3 regions of the Paenibacillus thiaminolyticus genome follow, and region 1 is predicted to be linked to each of the others. Evidence: a T-box and tRNA genes for the amino acid it is inferred to sense, from the RefSeq annotation. Region 1 holds a T-box; the other regions hold tRNA genes.

Evidence for each region. The T-box of region 1 lies ahead of argS (arginine--tRNA ligase). A T-box ahead of a tRNA ligase gene usually reads a tRNA of that ligase, here a tRNA-Arg.
Region 2: it encodes a tRNA-Arg, which carries the amino acid that the T-box ahead of argS (arginine--tRNA ligase) is inferred to sense. The anticodon was not compared.
Region 3: it encodes a tRNA-Arg, which carries the amino acid that the T-box ahead of argS (arginine--tRNA ligase) is inferred to sense. The anticodon was not compared.

Annotation. Positions count from the first base shown of each region.
Region 1 covers NZ_CP041405.1:6,376,946-6,381,808, forward strand. The annotation lists gene FLT43_RS28060 (leucyl aminopeptidase family protein) at 1-501, shown strand, start outside; gene FLT43_RS28065 (HAD family hydrolase) at 572-1,234, shown strand; gene FLT43_RS28070 (glycerophosphodiester phosphodiesterase) at 1,250-1,975, shown strand; T-box leader at 2,068-2,323, shown strand; gene argS (arginine--tRNA ligase) at 2,374-4,107, shown strand; gene FLT43_RS28080 (hypothetical protein) at 4,179-4,511, opposite strand; gene FLT43_RS29535 (hypothetical protein) at 4,728-4,863, shown strand, end outside.
Region 2 covers NZ_CP041405.1:5,419,545-5,424,407, forward strand. The annotation lists gene FLT43_RS24030 (XkdX family protein) at 198-308, shown strand; gene FLT43_RS24035 (peptidoglycan recognition protein family protein) at 422-802, shown strand; gene FLT43_RS30305 (YjcZ family sporulation protein) at 821-943, shown strand; gene FLT43_RS24040 (ChbG/HpnK family deacetylase) at 1,779-2,126, opposite strand; tRNA gene FLT43_RS24045 (tRNA-Arg) at 2,419-2,495, opposite strand; gene FLT43_RS24050 (hypothetical protein) at 3,068-4,015, shown strand; gene tig (trigger factor) at 4,215-4,863, shown strand, end outside.
Region 3 covers NZ_CP041405.1:4,054,161-4,059,023, forward strand. The annotation lists gene FLT43_RS18075 (helix-turn-helix domain-containing protein) at 1-439, opposite strand, end outside; gene FLT43_RS18080 (heparinase II/III domain-containing protein) at 561-2,480, shown strand; tRNA gene FLT43_RS18085 (tRNA-Arg) at 2,710-2,784, opposite strand; gene FLT43_RS18090 (DMT family transporter) at 2,898-3,212, opposite strand; gene FLT43_RS18095 (DMT family transporter) at 3,212-3,556, opposite strand; gene FLT43_RS18100 (sugar-binding transcriptional regulator) at 4,056-4,863, shown strand, end outside.

The DNA.
Region 1 (4,863 bases):
TATCCGAACGGCGTCTCGGTTCAGGTCGGCAATACCGATTCGGAAGGCCGGCTTGTGCTGGCGGACGCGTTGATTTATGCGCATGCTATCGGAGCGAAGGAAGTAGTCGATATGGCGACGCTGACGTACTCCTGCCAAGGCGCGCTCGGCTCGAAGTATGCGGGGATCTGGGGAGACGAGACCACCGTGTCGGCGCTCCGGAGCCTGGGCCGTCTCACGGGGGAAAAGGTATGGGAGCTTCCGCTCGCGGAGGAATATGCGGGCTACTTGGCAAGCGATTATGCGGATATATGCAATATCAGCCGGGTTGGCGAGGCCGGAGCGATTACGGCGGCGTTGTTCTTGCGCCGCTTCGTGCATCCGTCCATAAGATGGGCTCATATTGATATGGCGGCCATGAAGGAGGCCACGTCCACGGCCGGGTACGTCGCTGCCGGCGCCACAGGCTACGGGGCCCGCTTGCTGGCCGAATTTGTGGCGGAGCGTTCGTGCTTGTCGTAAAATTTGTTCACAGCAAAGCTCGTTATAGTAAAGCTCGTTCACGAGAGGGAGAGACAGGTGGGGAGAAGCGGTGATTAAAGCAATCTTGTTTGATTTTGACGGACTTATTCTGGATACGGAAACGACCGAATTTATCGCTTTTCAAGAAATATGCAGGCAATATGATTATGAGATGCCCCTGGACGTATGGAGTCAATGGACGGGATCGACCGACTCGGTGCAGCGCGCTTGCCGCCATTTGGAACAGGTGATCGGTACTCCGCTTGATCACGACGAGATTCAGTCCCGCCACGGAGAAGTCTTTCGCGGCATAATCGCCACGGCAGACTTGTTGCCGGGCGTCGTTGAGAAGCTGGAGGAGGGCAAGCGGCGCGGCCTGCGGATCGGATTGGCGACCAGCGCCCATTATGATTGGGCCGTCGGCTATGTGAAGAAGTACGGGCTTCTGGATTATTTCGATTGCATTCGCACGAAGGAGGACGTGATCCGCTCCAAGCCGGATCCCCAAATCTATCGCGAGGCCCTAGCCGGACTGAGCATCCAGCCGCAGGAGGCGATCACGTTCGAGGATTCGTTGTTCGGGCTCCAGGCCGCCAAAGCCGCGGGCGTCTATTGCGTTATGGTGCCGAATGCGCTCACACAAGGATTTACGTTTGAGCAAGCCGATTTGCGGCTGCAGTCGCTCCTTGAGATGAATCTGGAGCAGATCATTGCCCGCGTGACTCGGCACTAAAAGGGAGGGACATCCGTGACACGAAAATTTCCTATGGTTGGCGCGCATACCGGGGGAGGAGCGGCTCCGGACAATACGCTGGAGTCCTTCTGGGAAGGTGTGCAATCGGGTGCCGATATCGTCGAGATTGATCTGAGGGCGGCCGCGGACGGCACCGCCGTTCTGCTGCACGACGCGTCCCCGTTGCTGCGCCAGTATACGTATGAGCAATTGAACCGGGTGGAGAACCGGATTCAATTAAGCCCTGTCTATGAACATCGGGATATCGTGAAGCTCGACCACATTTTCGACATCGCCGAGCAGCAGAGCATCAAGCTCAATCTGGATATCAAAAATGAGGAAACGGTGGCTCCTGCGATGGAATGCGTTCTCCGGCACGGCATGGAGAATCAGGTGTTCGTAACGGGGTGCAGCACAGGGATTGCAGGCAATTATAAAGGGATCCGCGTCGTATACAATACGCCGGATGAGTTAAGCGAAGCGGATATCGCCGATTATGGGGCGTTCGCGCAGCGGATATGCGACGAAGCGCTGCAATACGGCGCCTACGGATTGAACATGGATTACCGGACATGCCGCAGGGAGCTGGTGGAAGCGGCGCATGAGCGTCAATTGGCGGTCTGGGTGTATACGGTGAACGCGGCAGATGAATTGAAGCGATATATCGGTATGGGTGTCGATGCGATTACGACGCGAAGACCTCTTGCGCTGCTGGAATTGAAGCCGTCGGCCGGACGATAACGGGACGGAATGCCCCTGTCCCGCCCATATGTGAATGGAACTGTTGCTTTCTCGGCTCGCGCACGATATAATGTACGACATTAACCGCATATCAGAAGACGATGATCGGGAGAGTACCGAACGTACAGCCGTCAGCAGAGAGCCGGAACAGGTGGAAGCCGGCACGGCAGCGTCAGGGAAGCGGACCCGGGAGTTGAAGGCCTGAACCGAAGCCGCCGCGCAATGTAGCGGAGAGGCGGGAAGTAGGGCATTCCGGCGCAGCCGTTATTCGGGAATAAGGGGAATCAGGCATCAGCATGCCCGGTTCAATGAGAGTGGTACCACGGATCCAATGCCTCCGTCTCTTTGCAGACGGGGGCTTTTTCTATTTTCATGAAAATGTAATGGAGGTTGTTGTCATGTTAAAACACGATACAGCCGAGCTGCTGCAACCCTTCGTGCAATTGCCGATGGAGGAGCTGCTGCGCAGTCTGGAGCTGCCGCCGAAGCCGGAACTGGGCGATTATGCGTATCCTTGCTTTCCGTTGGCGAAGCAGCGGAGACAAGCCCCGCACCAGATTGCGGCCGCGATCGCTACGCAGGTGAACGAGCAGGGCGGGGACGGCGTCCGCGCCGAAGCGGCTGGCGGATATGTCAATCTGTACTTCGATCCGGCCGCGCAGGTGCCGAAGCTGCTCGAGCGCATGCTCCAGCCCGATTATGGACGCTTGCAGACCGGATCCGGCAAGCGAGTCGTCATTGACATGTCGTCCCCGAATATCGCGAAGCCGTTCGGCATCGGGCATTTGCGTTCCACCGTTATCGGCAACGCGCTGGCCAATCTGTATAAGCAGGCCGGGTATGAGGTGGAAAAGGTGAATCATCTCGGTGATTGGGGCACCCAATTCGGCAAGCTGATCGCGGCCTACAAGCATTGGGGTGATGAAGAGGCGCTCCGCCGCCAGCCGATTGAAGAGAGTCTGAAGCTGTATGTGAAGTTCCATGAGGAAGCGGAGCAGCAGCCGGAACTGGAGGACGAGGCGCGCGAATGGTTCCGCAAGCTGGAGCAGGGAGATGCGGAGACGCAGGCCTTATGGTCGTATTTTGTCGATGTGAGCATGGAGGAATTCAACCGGGTGTATGAGCGGCTGGGCGTTCAGTTCGATCATGTGCTCGGCGAGAGCTTTTACAATGACAAGATGGGGGCGGTCGTAGAGCGGCTGACGGAACTGAACCTGCTGGAAGAGAGCGATGGCGCCATGGTCGTCCGTCTTGATGAGGAAGGTATGCCCCCTTGTCTTATTCTGAAATCGAACGGCACGACCATCTATCCGACACGCGATCTGGCTACGGCGATCTACCGGAAGGAAGTGATGGGCGCCGACAAGCTGCTGTATGTGGTCGGTGCAGAGCAGCAGCTTCATTTCCGCCAAGTGTATGCGGTGCTTCGTAAGATGGGGTATGCCTGGGCGGAGGATTGCGAGCATGTCGCTTTCGGCTTAATGACCTTCAACGGCAAGAAGATGTCGACGCGAAGAGGCAAGGTTGTCTTTCTGGATGAAGTGCTGAATGAGGCGGTCGGCAAGGCGATGGCGATCGTCGAGGAGAAGAACCCGCAGTCTCCGGACAAAAAGAGCATCGCGGAGGCGATCGGTGTTGGAGCGATCGTGTTCGGCGACGTGAAGAACAGCCGGATGCTGAGTGTGGACTTCCAGCTGGACGAGGCGCTGCGCTTCGAAGGGGAGACCGCCCCTTATATGCAGTACACGTACGCCCGCACACTGCGTTTGTTGGAGAAGGGGCAGGAGATGAACGGAACGGGTGCACAGGACGGTGCACAGGATGCTGACGAAGCAGCCTCTGCGCCGCTTCAGGGCCTGCACCTGTCCGGCCCGGAAGCATGGGCCTGTGTGAAGACACTGTCTCTGTTCGAGGAAACGGTAGCAGCCGCCGTCCAGCACAATGAGCCTTCGCTGTTCGTACGCATGCTGCTGGAAGTGGCGAAGCAGTTCAACCGTTTCTATCACAATGAGCCGATTCTGGTGGCTGATCCGGAAGCGAGAAGAGCGAAGCTGGCGCTGACCGCCGCCGTCTCCCGCATCCTCCGTCAAGGGCTCCACATTATCGGAATTCAGACGCCCGCACGAATTTAGCGCTTGGGACGCTGTGAATTACGGGCCGCTTCCTCACCGAGGAGCGGCCCGATTGATGCGGCGAACCGGCATTAGTAGGCGCGATTCGTATAGGATGTCGCCGCGTGGGACGGCTGAACATAGCTAAGGTTGCTGACGCTTTGCATCGATTGCTCCATTTGCTGGCAGAGTTGGGTCACATGCTGCATTTGCTGCATTGCCGTCTGATGGCCTTGCAGCGCCGTCTGGATAATTTGTACCGCTTGGCGCTCGCGCTGAGCCAGTTCTTCCAGACGGGAAGCGTTTTGCTGCTCCTGCTGCATCAGCTGTTGGTACATTTGCGATGCTTGCTGCGTTTGGCGCATCATTTGAGCAATGATTTGCTCGCATTGATTGATTTGAGATGAGATGGATGTATTGTACATCGTTATTGCCTCCTCGGTGTTGTTAATTGTTGCATACTTGGTTAGTGTTGCGCATACATGAGAAATTATGCATAAATCGATTTTTTCCGTTTCAAATCATTACATACAGATGAAAACGCTTTTATAGATTTTGGGCAGACCATCCCCTATAACAGCTAAACACTGATTTAGTCATCATGATTTCATAACCATGATATGGATGGAGGAATGACAATCATGACCGACAAACTGCGTTGGGGCATACTCGGGTGCGCCAGCATTGCGATGCGCGCCGTCATCCCCGGCATCCGCGCTTCCGGGACGGGGGCGGTCGACGCCTGCTTGGCCTCCGCCCGAGAGCGGCGGCGGGTTG
Region 2 (4,863 bases), 960 kb from region 1:
GTAGTATCAAACAACGGCGAAACGGCAGACATATTATGGTTGGATGTCATCTCGTTTCAAGCCGAACAATAAAGGAGGCGCGACATGAAAGAAGCAATGATAACCGACCTTGCAGCAAAAGCAGACGGTCGACAGCTTGGGTGCTGAGTTGACGAAGGCCAAGCTTGAAATAATTCGTTGAAGGGAGGACAAACAGCATGAATTTCTGGAAGCTCGCTTTTGAATGCCAGTGGATCGATGCAGAGGGGTTATGCGCATCCGTGAAGACGGAGGCCAATCCTTTCGGTGAGATTACCCCGGAAGAGTAAGAAAAGCTTACTGGGAAAGAGTTCCCGCAGAAGTAAGCGCCGTGCTATGAGCAGGCGCTTTTATTATGCCCTCACGGCAGCGTGGGGGCTATTTCACTTATAGGGAATCAAATATGAGTCATTTGAAAGTCTGGACGGCTGCCCGCTGGAACCGTGAGATCTATCAGCACCTGCGGGACGACGAGCAGGGATGGCATGCCGGCGACGATAGCGGGCCCGGCAATACGCCATCAATCGGGATTGAGCTCTGCATATACCAAGGAATGGACGAACCGAAGGCATGGCAGAGGGCGGCGGAGCTGATCGCAATGCTGGCCAAGCAGGCACTGCATACCGATCAACTGTGTTGTGTCACATCGCCATTGGAGTGGGAAGGCATGTTCGAGCCGGATACTGCCGAGATGGTCGGAGTTTATCAGACAAAGCCTAATTTTCTCTTAATGGGTCCAAGCCAAGTCAAAACCCGGCTCATTTCATATCATATGAGTACCTAGAAGAGAGGAGGTTGGCTTATGAGCGGTGCTGTTGGGGGTATTGGAGGCTTCTCATGTGGATTCGGATGCTTTACTTCAGTTGGTGTAATCTTGGTTCTGTTTATCTTGCTTGTAATTGTTTCTCGTGCATTTATCTTCTAGTAAGATTACTGGCAAGAACCTGCATTTATACTCATGGAGCAGCTTCATTACATGCCCTGCCTCTTCAGCAGGGCTATTTTATTTGGCATAATGTTTACAAATCCGGAGGAACCGGTGAAAAGGAGCTCTGCTGGCGTTATGCTGGGGGGCTCTTTTTTCTGCAAATCAAACATATACGGGAAAAGCCCCGGGATTATTCCGAGGCTTTTTTCTTACGGGTATACACGGGGGCATGGTTCGACGACAATAGGAGTAGTTAGAAACGACGTCTTCTCCGTCTGCACTCTACCAATACTTTTTGACCACGGTGAAGAATAACAGTGATTGCTCTACGACGACGGCTCATTCAAGCCACCTCCTTTCCTAATATTACAATATGAGAGAGTGCTTTAAATGCTTGTACTAAAGCAGGAGGGAAACTAACACAAAAGTTTCGCCGCGGTGAAAAGGAGCACTGCTGGCATATTGCTGGTGGGGCTCTTTTTTTGTTGCAAATCAAACATAAACGGCAAAGGCCTCGGATTAGTCCGAGGCCTTTTCTTACAGGTATACACGGGGTGGAGCATGGTTAGACGGGCGCTCCACAAAAATGAGTAATTATCAAAAATGTCTTTCACAACAATGTCTTTTACGTCTTTTGCACTCCACCAATACTCTTTGACCACGGTGAAGAACAACAGTGATTATTTTTCTCCGATGATGTCTCATTCAACCCACCCCCCTTTCTTAAAATACAATATGAGAAAGTACTTCAAATGATTGGACCAGTATCATAACCAGTTAATAAGGACATACCTATTATGGTTTCTTGCCTTTCCTGACGTATCAGCCTCTGCTACCGACCGAGAGTCAGGACGGAGCGGATGGCTGGGAATTGGCCATAATGTGCGATATCTCGATATGTCCATTCCGCGTGATTCCCGTGAAAGGAGCCTCCAGTCCCAACAAGTGAGGGAACAAGAAGAGGATTCGTCGCAGGTGTTCCATATGTTAAGTTGAAATGCAATCCCACTCCTAATGACGGAGTAGATTTCGCCAATGAAACGGCTTCTAGGAAACCAAGGGTATTGACCATTAAAGAAGCGCTGCTTACTGTTCCGAAACGATGTGCTTCCATAATACCACGATTAATGCTGCACGACAGACCGAAGTCGTCTGCGTTAATAATTACGTACCGAGGCAATTCAATCCCACCTTACTGCATTTGCTAAGAATAGTAAATGCATCTCGGGAGCAATGCTGTGTTCATCCTAAGTAAATGAAATGGCCCATTTACGATGCATTCGGAAATAGATAAGCCCCTGGTATCTCGACGATATTTCTTGTGTAAAAAATGTGTAAAATGATTTTGGGTTCTAACTTTATTTATCGCGAACTTTGAAAGTGAGGAAGAATATAAAAACGCCCATAAACCTTATTGTACCAAGGTTTATGGGCGTTATGCTCAAATATCAATCTTGTTTAGAAGGAAAACATGGCGTCCCAGGAGGGATTCGAACCCCCGACCGACGGCTTAGAAGGCCGTTGCTCTATCCAGCTGAGCTACTGGGACAAGAGAGATAAACTGTTTTTGCAACAATGATGATTGTATCAAAAATTCACTGATCTTGCAACGGTAAAATTAAAAAAATTGCTGCCTAATTGCTGCCTATACATTTATTACAATATTTCTCAGTAAGCAATCAGAAACGAAGATCCAAAACTGATTCATCTCTTTTACCTCATGAATGTTGGGGGGACTATCTCCTTTAAGTATACTATTCTCAAAAAAGAAAATGGATTCGGCAATTTAGTACAAAAGTGGAGCACGGATGACACGGATGAAAAACGATACGTCGTACTATCGGGTATATTACAAATCCGTCTAAAAGAAATAATTTAGGTTTTGCCGCCAACCGAATTGAACAGGCTGTTCATAAAGGGAAACGGGAAGGGGAAGTCTGAATAGAGGGTCCGGGGCTATCCGGCCTATCCCCATGATTCGCAGGGGGAGAACTGCACGGCGATATGGTATAATGGCTTATCGGCGTCACGGATGCCGCCGCTCCCGCATCCCGCGCAAATCATACATAGAATCGATGGATGGCTACAGTAGTCGGCTTGATATAGAAAGAAGGTGCTTGCATGACGGACGATCAGATCCTGCCGGAAAAAAACAATGTCGTTCTGTTTCCGAAAACGCATGATTATTACCAAATCGAATTGACACGCATGCTGGAGTCCGAGCGTTACGGAGAAGCGATCGCGCTCCTCCGCTTCCTGCTGCAATGCGGAGGAGAGGACGATCAGATTAGAGCGGAATGGAACGCGCTGATGCAATGGTTAATAACGGCGTTCCCGGAAGCAGAGCGGACCGCTGAAGAAGGCTTCCCGGAGTCGGAGCCTTGGACCGAGGAAGCCGAGGACAGCGGAGATACGGAACAGGATATGTTGAAGCAGCAGATCCATCAGAAGCTTCAAGCAGACAGTCAATATATCGCAAGGCTGCTTGCCTCGCTGACCGAAGGTGACATGGATGATCGCAAGCTCCTTGTCCTGGAGCAGCTGGCGGCAGCCGAGGATGATTCTATCGATCCTTCGTTGATTCGAATGCTGGAGCATGAGCCGCTGCATCCGCTCTTGCAATTCGGCATTTTGCAGACGCTGAAGCGTCGGGGAATCGAAGGAGAGGTATTTTTTAACCGCGGCCAGGAGCGTGTCATCGTCGACCTCGAAGCGACACCGCTTGATTTGGAGTCCTTTCCTCCGAATGCGGTCGCCCCGGCGGAGCGGGTGAACGAATCCGCGGCGGTGCGGGAGCCGTCGCTAGCCTACTTCGCATCCGAGATGTGGCAGCAGTTCCTTAAGTTGATATACGGCACTTCGATGTACCGCCGTCTCTGCGAAGGGGATGAACGGGAAGCGGATGCGTGGGCGGCCGCCCTGCACCGGATCGTCGCCCGGCTGCTCCATATCGAAGAGGAGGAAGCGGAGGTTAAGACGATCTACGGACTGACCGGGGAGCTGCGGATAAGCTATGAGCGGGCGCTGCGGGCAATTACGCGTTCGCTGAGCGGGGAGCAGGACACCTGAACCGGCGATGAGGCGGGGGAATTCCATCCGGCGGCCCCGTCTCTATGACAGCCGGGGAAAAACATATAATGGCACATAGGAAATGCCTGTAAGCATTGCCTTGAAAAACTTTTCGTAGTCGGCTATACTATAGTGGTTATTCCGGACGTATAATGGTACACTCTAGCCATGTGATCTTTTTTGGAGGGGAAGGCATAAAATGAAAGCAACCTGGGAAAAAATAGAGAAGAACGTTGGGGTATTGGAAGTGGAGGTCGACGCGGAGCGCGTGACGGAAGCGCTGGACCAAGCGTTTAAAAAAGTGTCCAAGCGAGTGAATGTTCCTGGTTTCCGTAAAGGAAGAGTGCCTCGCCCGATTTTTGAAGCCAAATATGGCGTGGAAAGCCTGTACCAAGACGCCATTGACATCATGCTTCCAGAGGCGTATACCCAAGCGGTAAAAGAAACCGACATCAAGCCGGTGGATCAGCCAGATGTCGAAGTGGAACAATTCGGCAAAGGCCAAACATTCAAATTCAAAGCAAAAGTAACCGTGAAGCCGGAAGTGCAGCTTGGCGAGTACAAAGGCCTTGAAGTGGAAAAGCAGTCGGTAGAAGTGACGGAAGAAGAGCTTGACGCTGAACTGAAGCGCATGCAGGAACGTCATGCAGAGCTGATCATCGTTGATGAGGATGTTGCCGCTACAGGCGACAGCGTCGTGATTGACTTTGAAGGCTTCGTAGACGGGGAAGGATTCGAAGGCGGCAAGGCGGAGCGCTACACGCTTGAGCTGGGCTCCAACAGCTTCATTCCAGGCTTCGAGGATCAACTCGTTGGCATGGGAACAGGCGACTTCAAGGATGTCGAAG
Region 3 (4,863 bases), 2.3 Mb from region 1:
AATGATTGTCCGAGGTCAGGATGCGTTCGGATTGGAAGGAATAGAAATCAAGCTCGACGACATGCTCCATGCCGCTGCGAATATTGACGAGCACATTTTGCAGTTGACGGACAACTTCGGGATGGCGCGGCGACAGCTCTTTCATGGCGAATTGGGCCAGAATGCCGGGATAGGCGCGCTTGTCGGAATACGTATATTGAAGAAGCAGTTCATCTATCTTCTTGATCTGATCGTTCATTTTGCTCTGAGCGTGCTGGAGCAGCGTCGTGTTGTATAGGGTGGCCTGCTCCCGGATGGTGGAGGTCAGGACGTTCGAGATCGTCAGCCCGAGCACGAGCACGGGGATGGTCGCCAACAGAAGCATGGAGATAAGCATCTTTTGTTTATGGCCGACCGGACGCAGCAGATGGGAGAACTTGTGAGTCTTGGCAGCAAGCAAGGGGCGGTGCCTCCTAACATTTTCAAAATGTCGGGGTAAATATGTTCTAGTATAGCATAATTGAAAGCGCTAACGTCTAGATTCGGAAGCAGCATGGCAAAAGAAAAGGAGGCTATGATTTATGCTGACAGATAAGTATCGTCCGGACGTGATCAGATCGGCGCTAGCTCCAATCCCTGTCTATGAACCGGTACCGGCCGCTGCGCGGCGGGACGCTTGGGTGGCGTTGGACGATGGAGTCCGGTCGTTCTGGATTCGCGAGGCAGAGGCTTGTCTCGGCATGGAGTGGCCAGCGCTGCCAGCCACCTTGTATATGGATTATGTCCGGACGGGGAACCGGACCCGGTACCAGGAGCCCTATTTCGCGCGCCGCAAGGCATTGGCCCGTCTCGTACTGGCCGAATGCATGGAATATGAGGGGCGCTTCCTGGATGATATCGTGAACGGTATCTGGGCGATGTGCGAGGAGAGTACCTGGTGCTGGCCGGCTCATCTCAACGGGGTCAGCCGCGTGAAGAGCAAATCGCTTCCCGATATCGATCGGCCGGTCATCGATCTCGGCGCCGGAGAGACGGCAGCCATGCTGGCTTGGTCGTACTATGTGCTCCGAGATGCGCTGGATGACCATTGTCCCCCGCTGGGCAAGCGCCTTCGCCGGGAACTGCAGACGCGCATCCTCGATTCGTACGAGCGGGAGGACGGCTACTGGTGGATGTCGTTCCAGCCGGATCTCCTCATCAACAACTGGAATCCATGGTGCAATGCCAACTGCCTGTCCGTGCTGCTGCTCGCCGAGGAGAAGGCGGAGCGCCGTGCTGCGCTCGTCCACAAGGCGCTTCGCAGCCTCGACCGGTTCATCGCTTCCTATGAAGAGGATGGCGGGTGTGATGAAGGGCCTGCTTATTGGGTGCGGGCCGCCGCTTCGCTGTATGATGCCCTGCAGCTCCTGCATGGCGCCACGGACGGTGCGATTGATGTATTCCATGAGCCGAAAATCCGGAATATGGCCGCTTATATTCTCCATATGCATATCGGCGGGGATGCGTATGTCAACTTCGCCGATTCGGCGGCGAGAATCACCGTGCCTGCCGGCCTGATCGCCCGCTTCGGCCAGGCGGTCGGAGATGCCCGGCTGGAGGCCTTCGGGCGGCATGTCTACCGCCGGCAGGGAGGGCATCGCTATTGGGAGGGCGAGGAGATTCCAAGCCTGCAGCGGATGCTCTTCGACCTGTTCGCGCTTCCGGATATGGAAGGGCCTGCGGCGGAGCCTCCGGCGCTGCCGCTCGACCGCTGGATGCCGGGCGTGGAAGTGATGGTGGCGCGGGAGCGGGGCGACGGCCGCGGCTGGTTCCTGGCCGCGAAGGGCGGCCATAACGACGAGAGCCACAACCATAATGACATCGGCAGCTTCATCGTCTATGCCGATCAATGCCCGTTGTGGATCGACGCTGGCGTCGGCACCTACACGGCGAAGACGTTCAGCCCGGAACGGTATTCGATCTGGACGATGCAGTCCGGATATCACAACGTCCCGACGGTGAACGGGGCAGAGCAAGCGCCTGGGCGCACTTTCCGGTCGGGTGAAGTCCGTCATGAAGCGGAAGACGGCCTATCGCGCCTGACGGTTGACATTGCCCCGGCCTATCCTGCCGCGTCCGGCATTTGCCAATGGACACGTACCTTCACGCTGCTGCGGGAGAAGCCAGGGGGGAGCGGGCAAGGCGAGGGTGGATCCGCTTCCCGCATCATTGTAGAAGAGACGGTGCAGCTGGAGGCGCCGAGCAGCGACGTGGCGCTGAACTGGATGTGCGTCTATGAGCCGCGCTTCGAGTCCGGCCGGATAGTTTTGGTCGACGAAGCCGGGGCCCCGAAGGCCTGCATGTCGTATGACGAGACGCTGTGGAATACCCGGGTGGAGCTGATCGAGCTGGAGGACGAGCGGCTATGTGGCGCATGGGGCGGCACGATCTATCGGGTACGCCTGACGGCAAAGCGGCCGATTCATGAGGACAGCTGGCGGTTTGTGTTCGATAGGCAGTAGGCCGGAGAAACGGGGCTGCATGCAAGAGAAGCCGGATCCAGTGAAGGAATTCGGCCCGGAGATCTAAAAAAAGACGGCCGCTTGGCCGTCTCTCTTTTTACAGCAAAAACGAAAAAACATCCGTCCCCGGCTCCCTATGCGGAAGGAGCGGTTCGAGATGTTCTGAATGTCTGTAGGCTATTCGTTAAAATATGTCGCTTCATATCAAAGGCATCATCAAGATGCTTATTGGCGCGCCCGCAAGGAATCGAACCTTGATCTCAGGCTCCGGAGGCCTACGTCATATCCATTGGACCACGGGCGCACAATCAGAAGACGCAAAATTTATTATAGTGGATAGGCCACCGGAATGCAAGAGTAAAATAAATGAAATGAATAAGACCCGATAAAGACGGGCAGCGAACACCAGAACTACGCTCAGGTTGTCAGGCGGAGTCCGATAATACCGACGACGATCAACGCCAGGAAAAAGAATTGCTTCCGGGTATAGTGCTCCTTGAACCAGAACAAGCTGACGAGCGTAATCCCGACGGCACCGACACCGGCCCAGACCGCATACGCGACCCCGGCAGGGATGACGCTCATCGCGTGGGTCAGCAAATAAATGGAGGCGACGAGCCCGAGCGTGATAATGACAAGCGGCGTCTTCTTCTTGAAGCCATAAGCATACTTCATGGCGACGACCGAAATGATCTCCTCCAGACCGGACAAGATTAAATAAAACCAGGCCATTAGGACTCACTCCCTTCACGGTTCCCGCACTCCTCGCGGTTCGGGGTCGACAGCTTCATGCCGATAATGCCGGTCAGCAGCACGAGCAGGAACGTTATTTGCAACCCGTTGAACGCTTCACCCAGATAGATGCTGGCCACATAGGTGCCGATCGTGCCGATGCCGACGAACACGGTATATGCGATAGCGACGTTCAGCCTCCGATAGGATTGGATAAGCAATAGGTAGCTGACTGTAATGAGTATGATAACGCCGATCCATTCCCATGTCGTTGATGCGTACTTCAGGCCGGAAGCCCACACAATCTCCATTAAGGCGGCGACAAGCACAAGCAGCCAAGCCATAATAAAACCTCCTCTTGTCTTACAATGCCAATGCAGCAGGACATTCATGCGTGAGAATGGTGTGCTGCACGGAACGCGTGATGATGTAACATAATTCTTCTTCCCGGCGGCGCGGTTCATCCAGCCAGCGAATCAAGGATGTGCTTTGCACGCCAGACGAAGTAATGATTGGCCGGAAAACAGGATGACTGACTGTCATTCATTTTACACCACCATTGATTTTTCGTAAAGGCCATTCCCGAATCTATGCGGTTTCCCGGCCGAAGCCGGACTCTTACCTTGTCCAAAAAGAGCTATATATGGGTAAGGATACGATAGCGGAGATATAATCAGCCGTCTGCTGGGCAATACAATGAATAAGTTATTCTTTCCTTGCCCATTATAGAGGCGGGATACTTGCAAGTTGCTCGATTATTCGCTAGAATAATGGTGGGACACAAATCGTTGCGATGGGACGTTTTTGGTCCAATGGTTGGTTACGGAGCAGGAGTGGAGAGAAATGCGTGATTGGTTACAATTACAGAAGCGACTGCTGCCCGAACTCATCGAACTGTTGAAGAAGCGTTACACCATCCTGCATCAGATCATGTTGTCCGACTGTATTGGCAGGAGGACGCTCGCGACGTCATTGCAGATGACCGAGCGCGTGCTGCGGGCGGAGACGGACCTGCTGAAGGCGCAGGGCCTGATCGAGATCGACAGCATGGGCATGCGCATCAGCGAGGAAGGCAGGCAGCTTGTCCGCCAGTTGGAGCCCTTGATGGGCGAACTGCTCGGCATGCGCCATCTGGAGGAGAGCATCCGTCAGGCCTTCGGACTGACTCAGGTCATCGTCGTGCCTGGCGATTCGGATGTGTCGCCTGCCGTGAAGGATGAATTGGGCACGGCAGTATGCAGCGCTCTCAGCAGCGTCATGGGCAAGGAAGATGTTGTCGCGGTGACCGGCGGCTCCACATTGGCTGCGGTGGCAGATCAATTGACGAGCGCCACACCATGGAAGGGCAACTGGTTCGTACCGGCCCGAGGGGGATTGGGAGAGAGTCTGGAATACCAGGCGAATACGATTGCCTCGACGATGGCTAAGCGCGTAGGAGCTCAATACCGACTGCTTCATGTACCCGATCAATTGAGCGAAGAAGCGTACCAATCGTTGAAGCAAGAGCCCAATATTCAGGAGATTCTGCGGGTTATCCGGCAAGCGCGCATCGTCGTGCACGGCATCGGAGACGCCCAAGTGATGGCTGCGCGCCGGAAGGTAGACGAAGCCACACGGGAAGAATTGAAGCGCAAGAGAGCTGTCGCCGAAG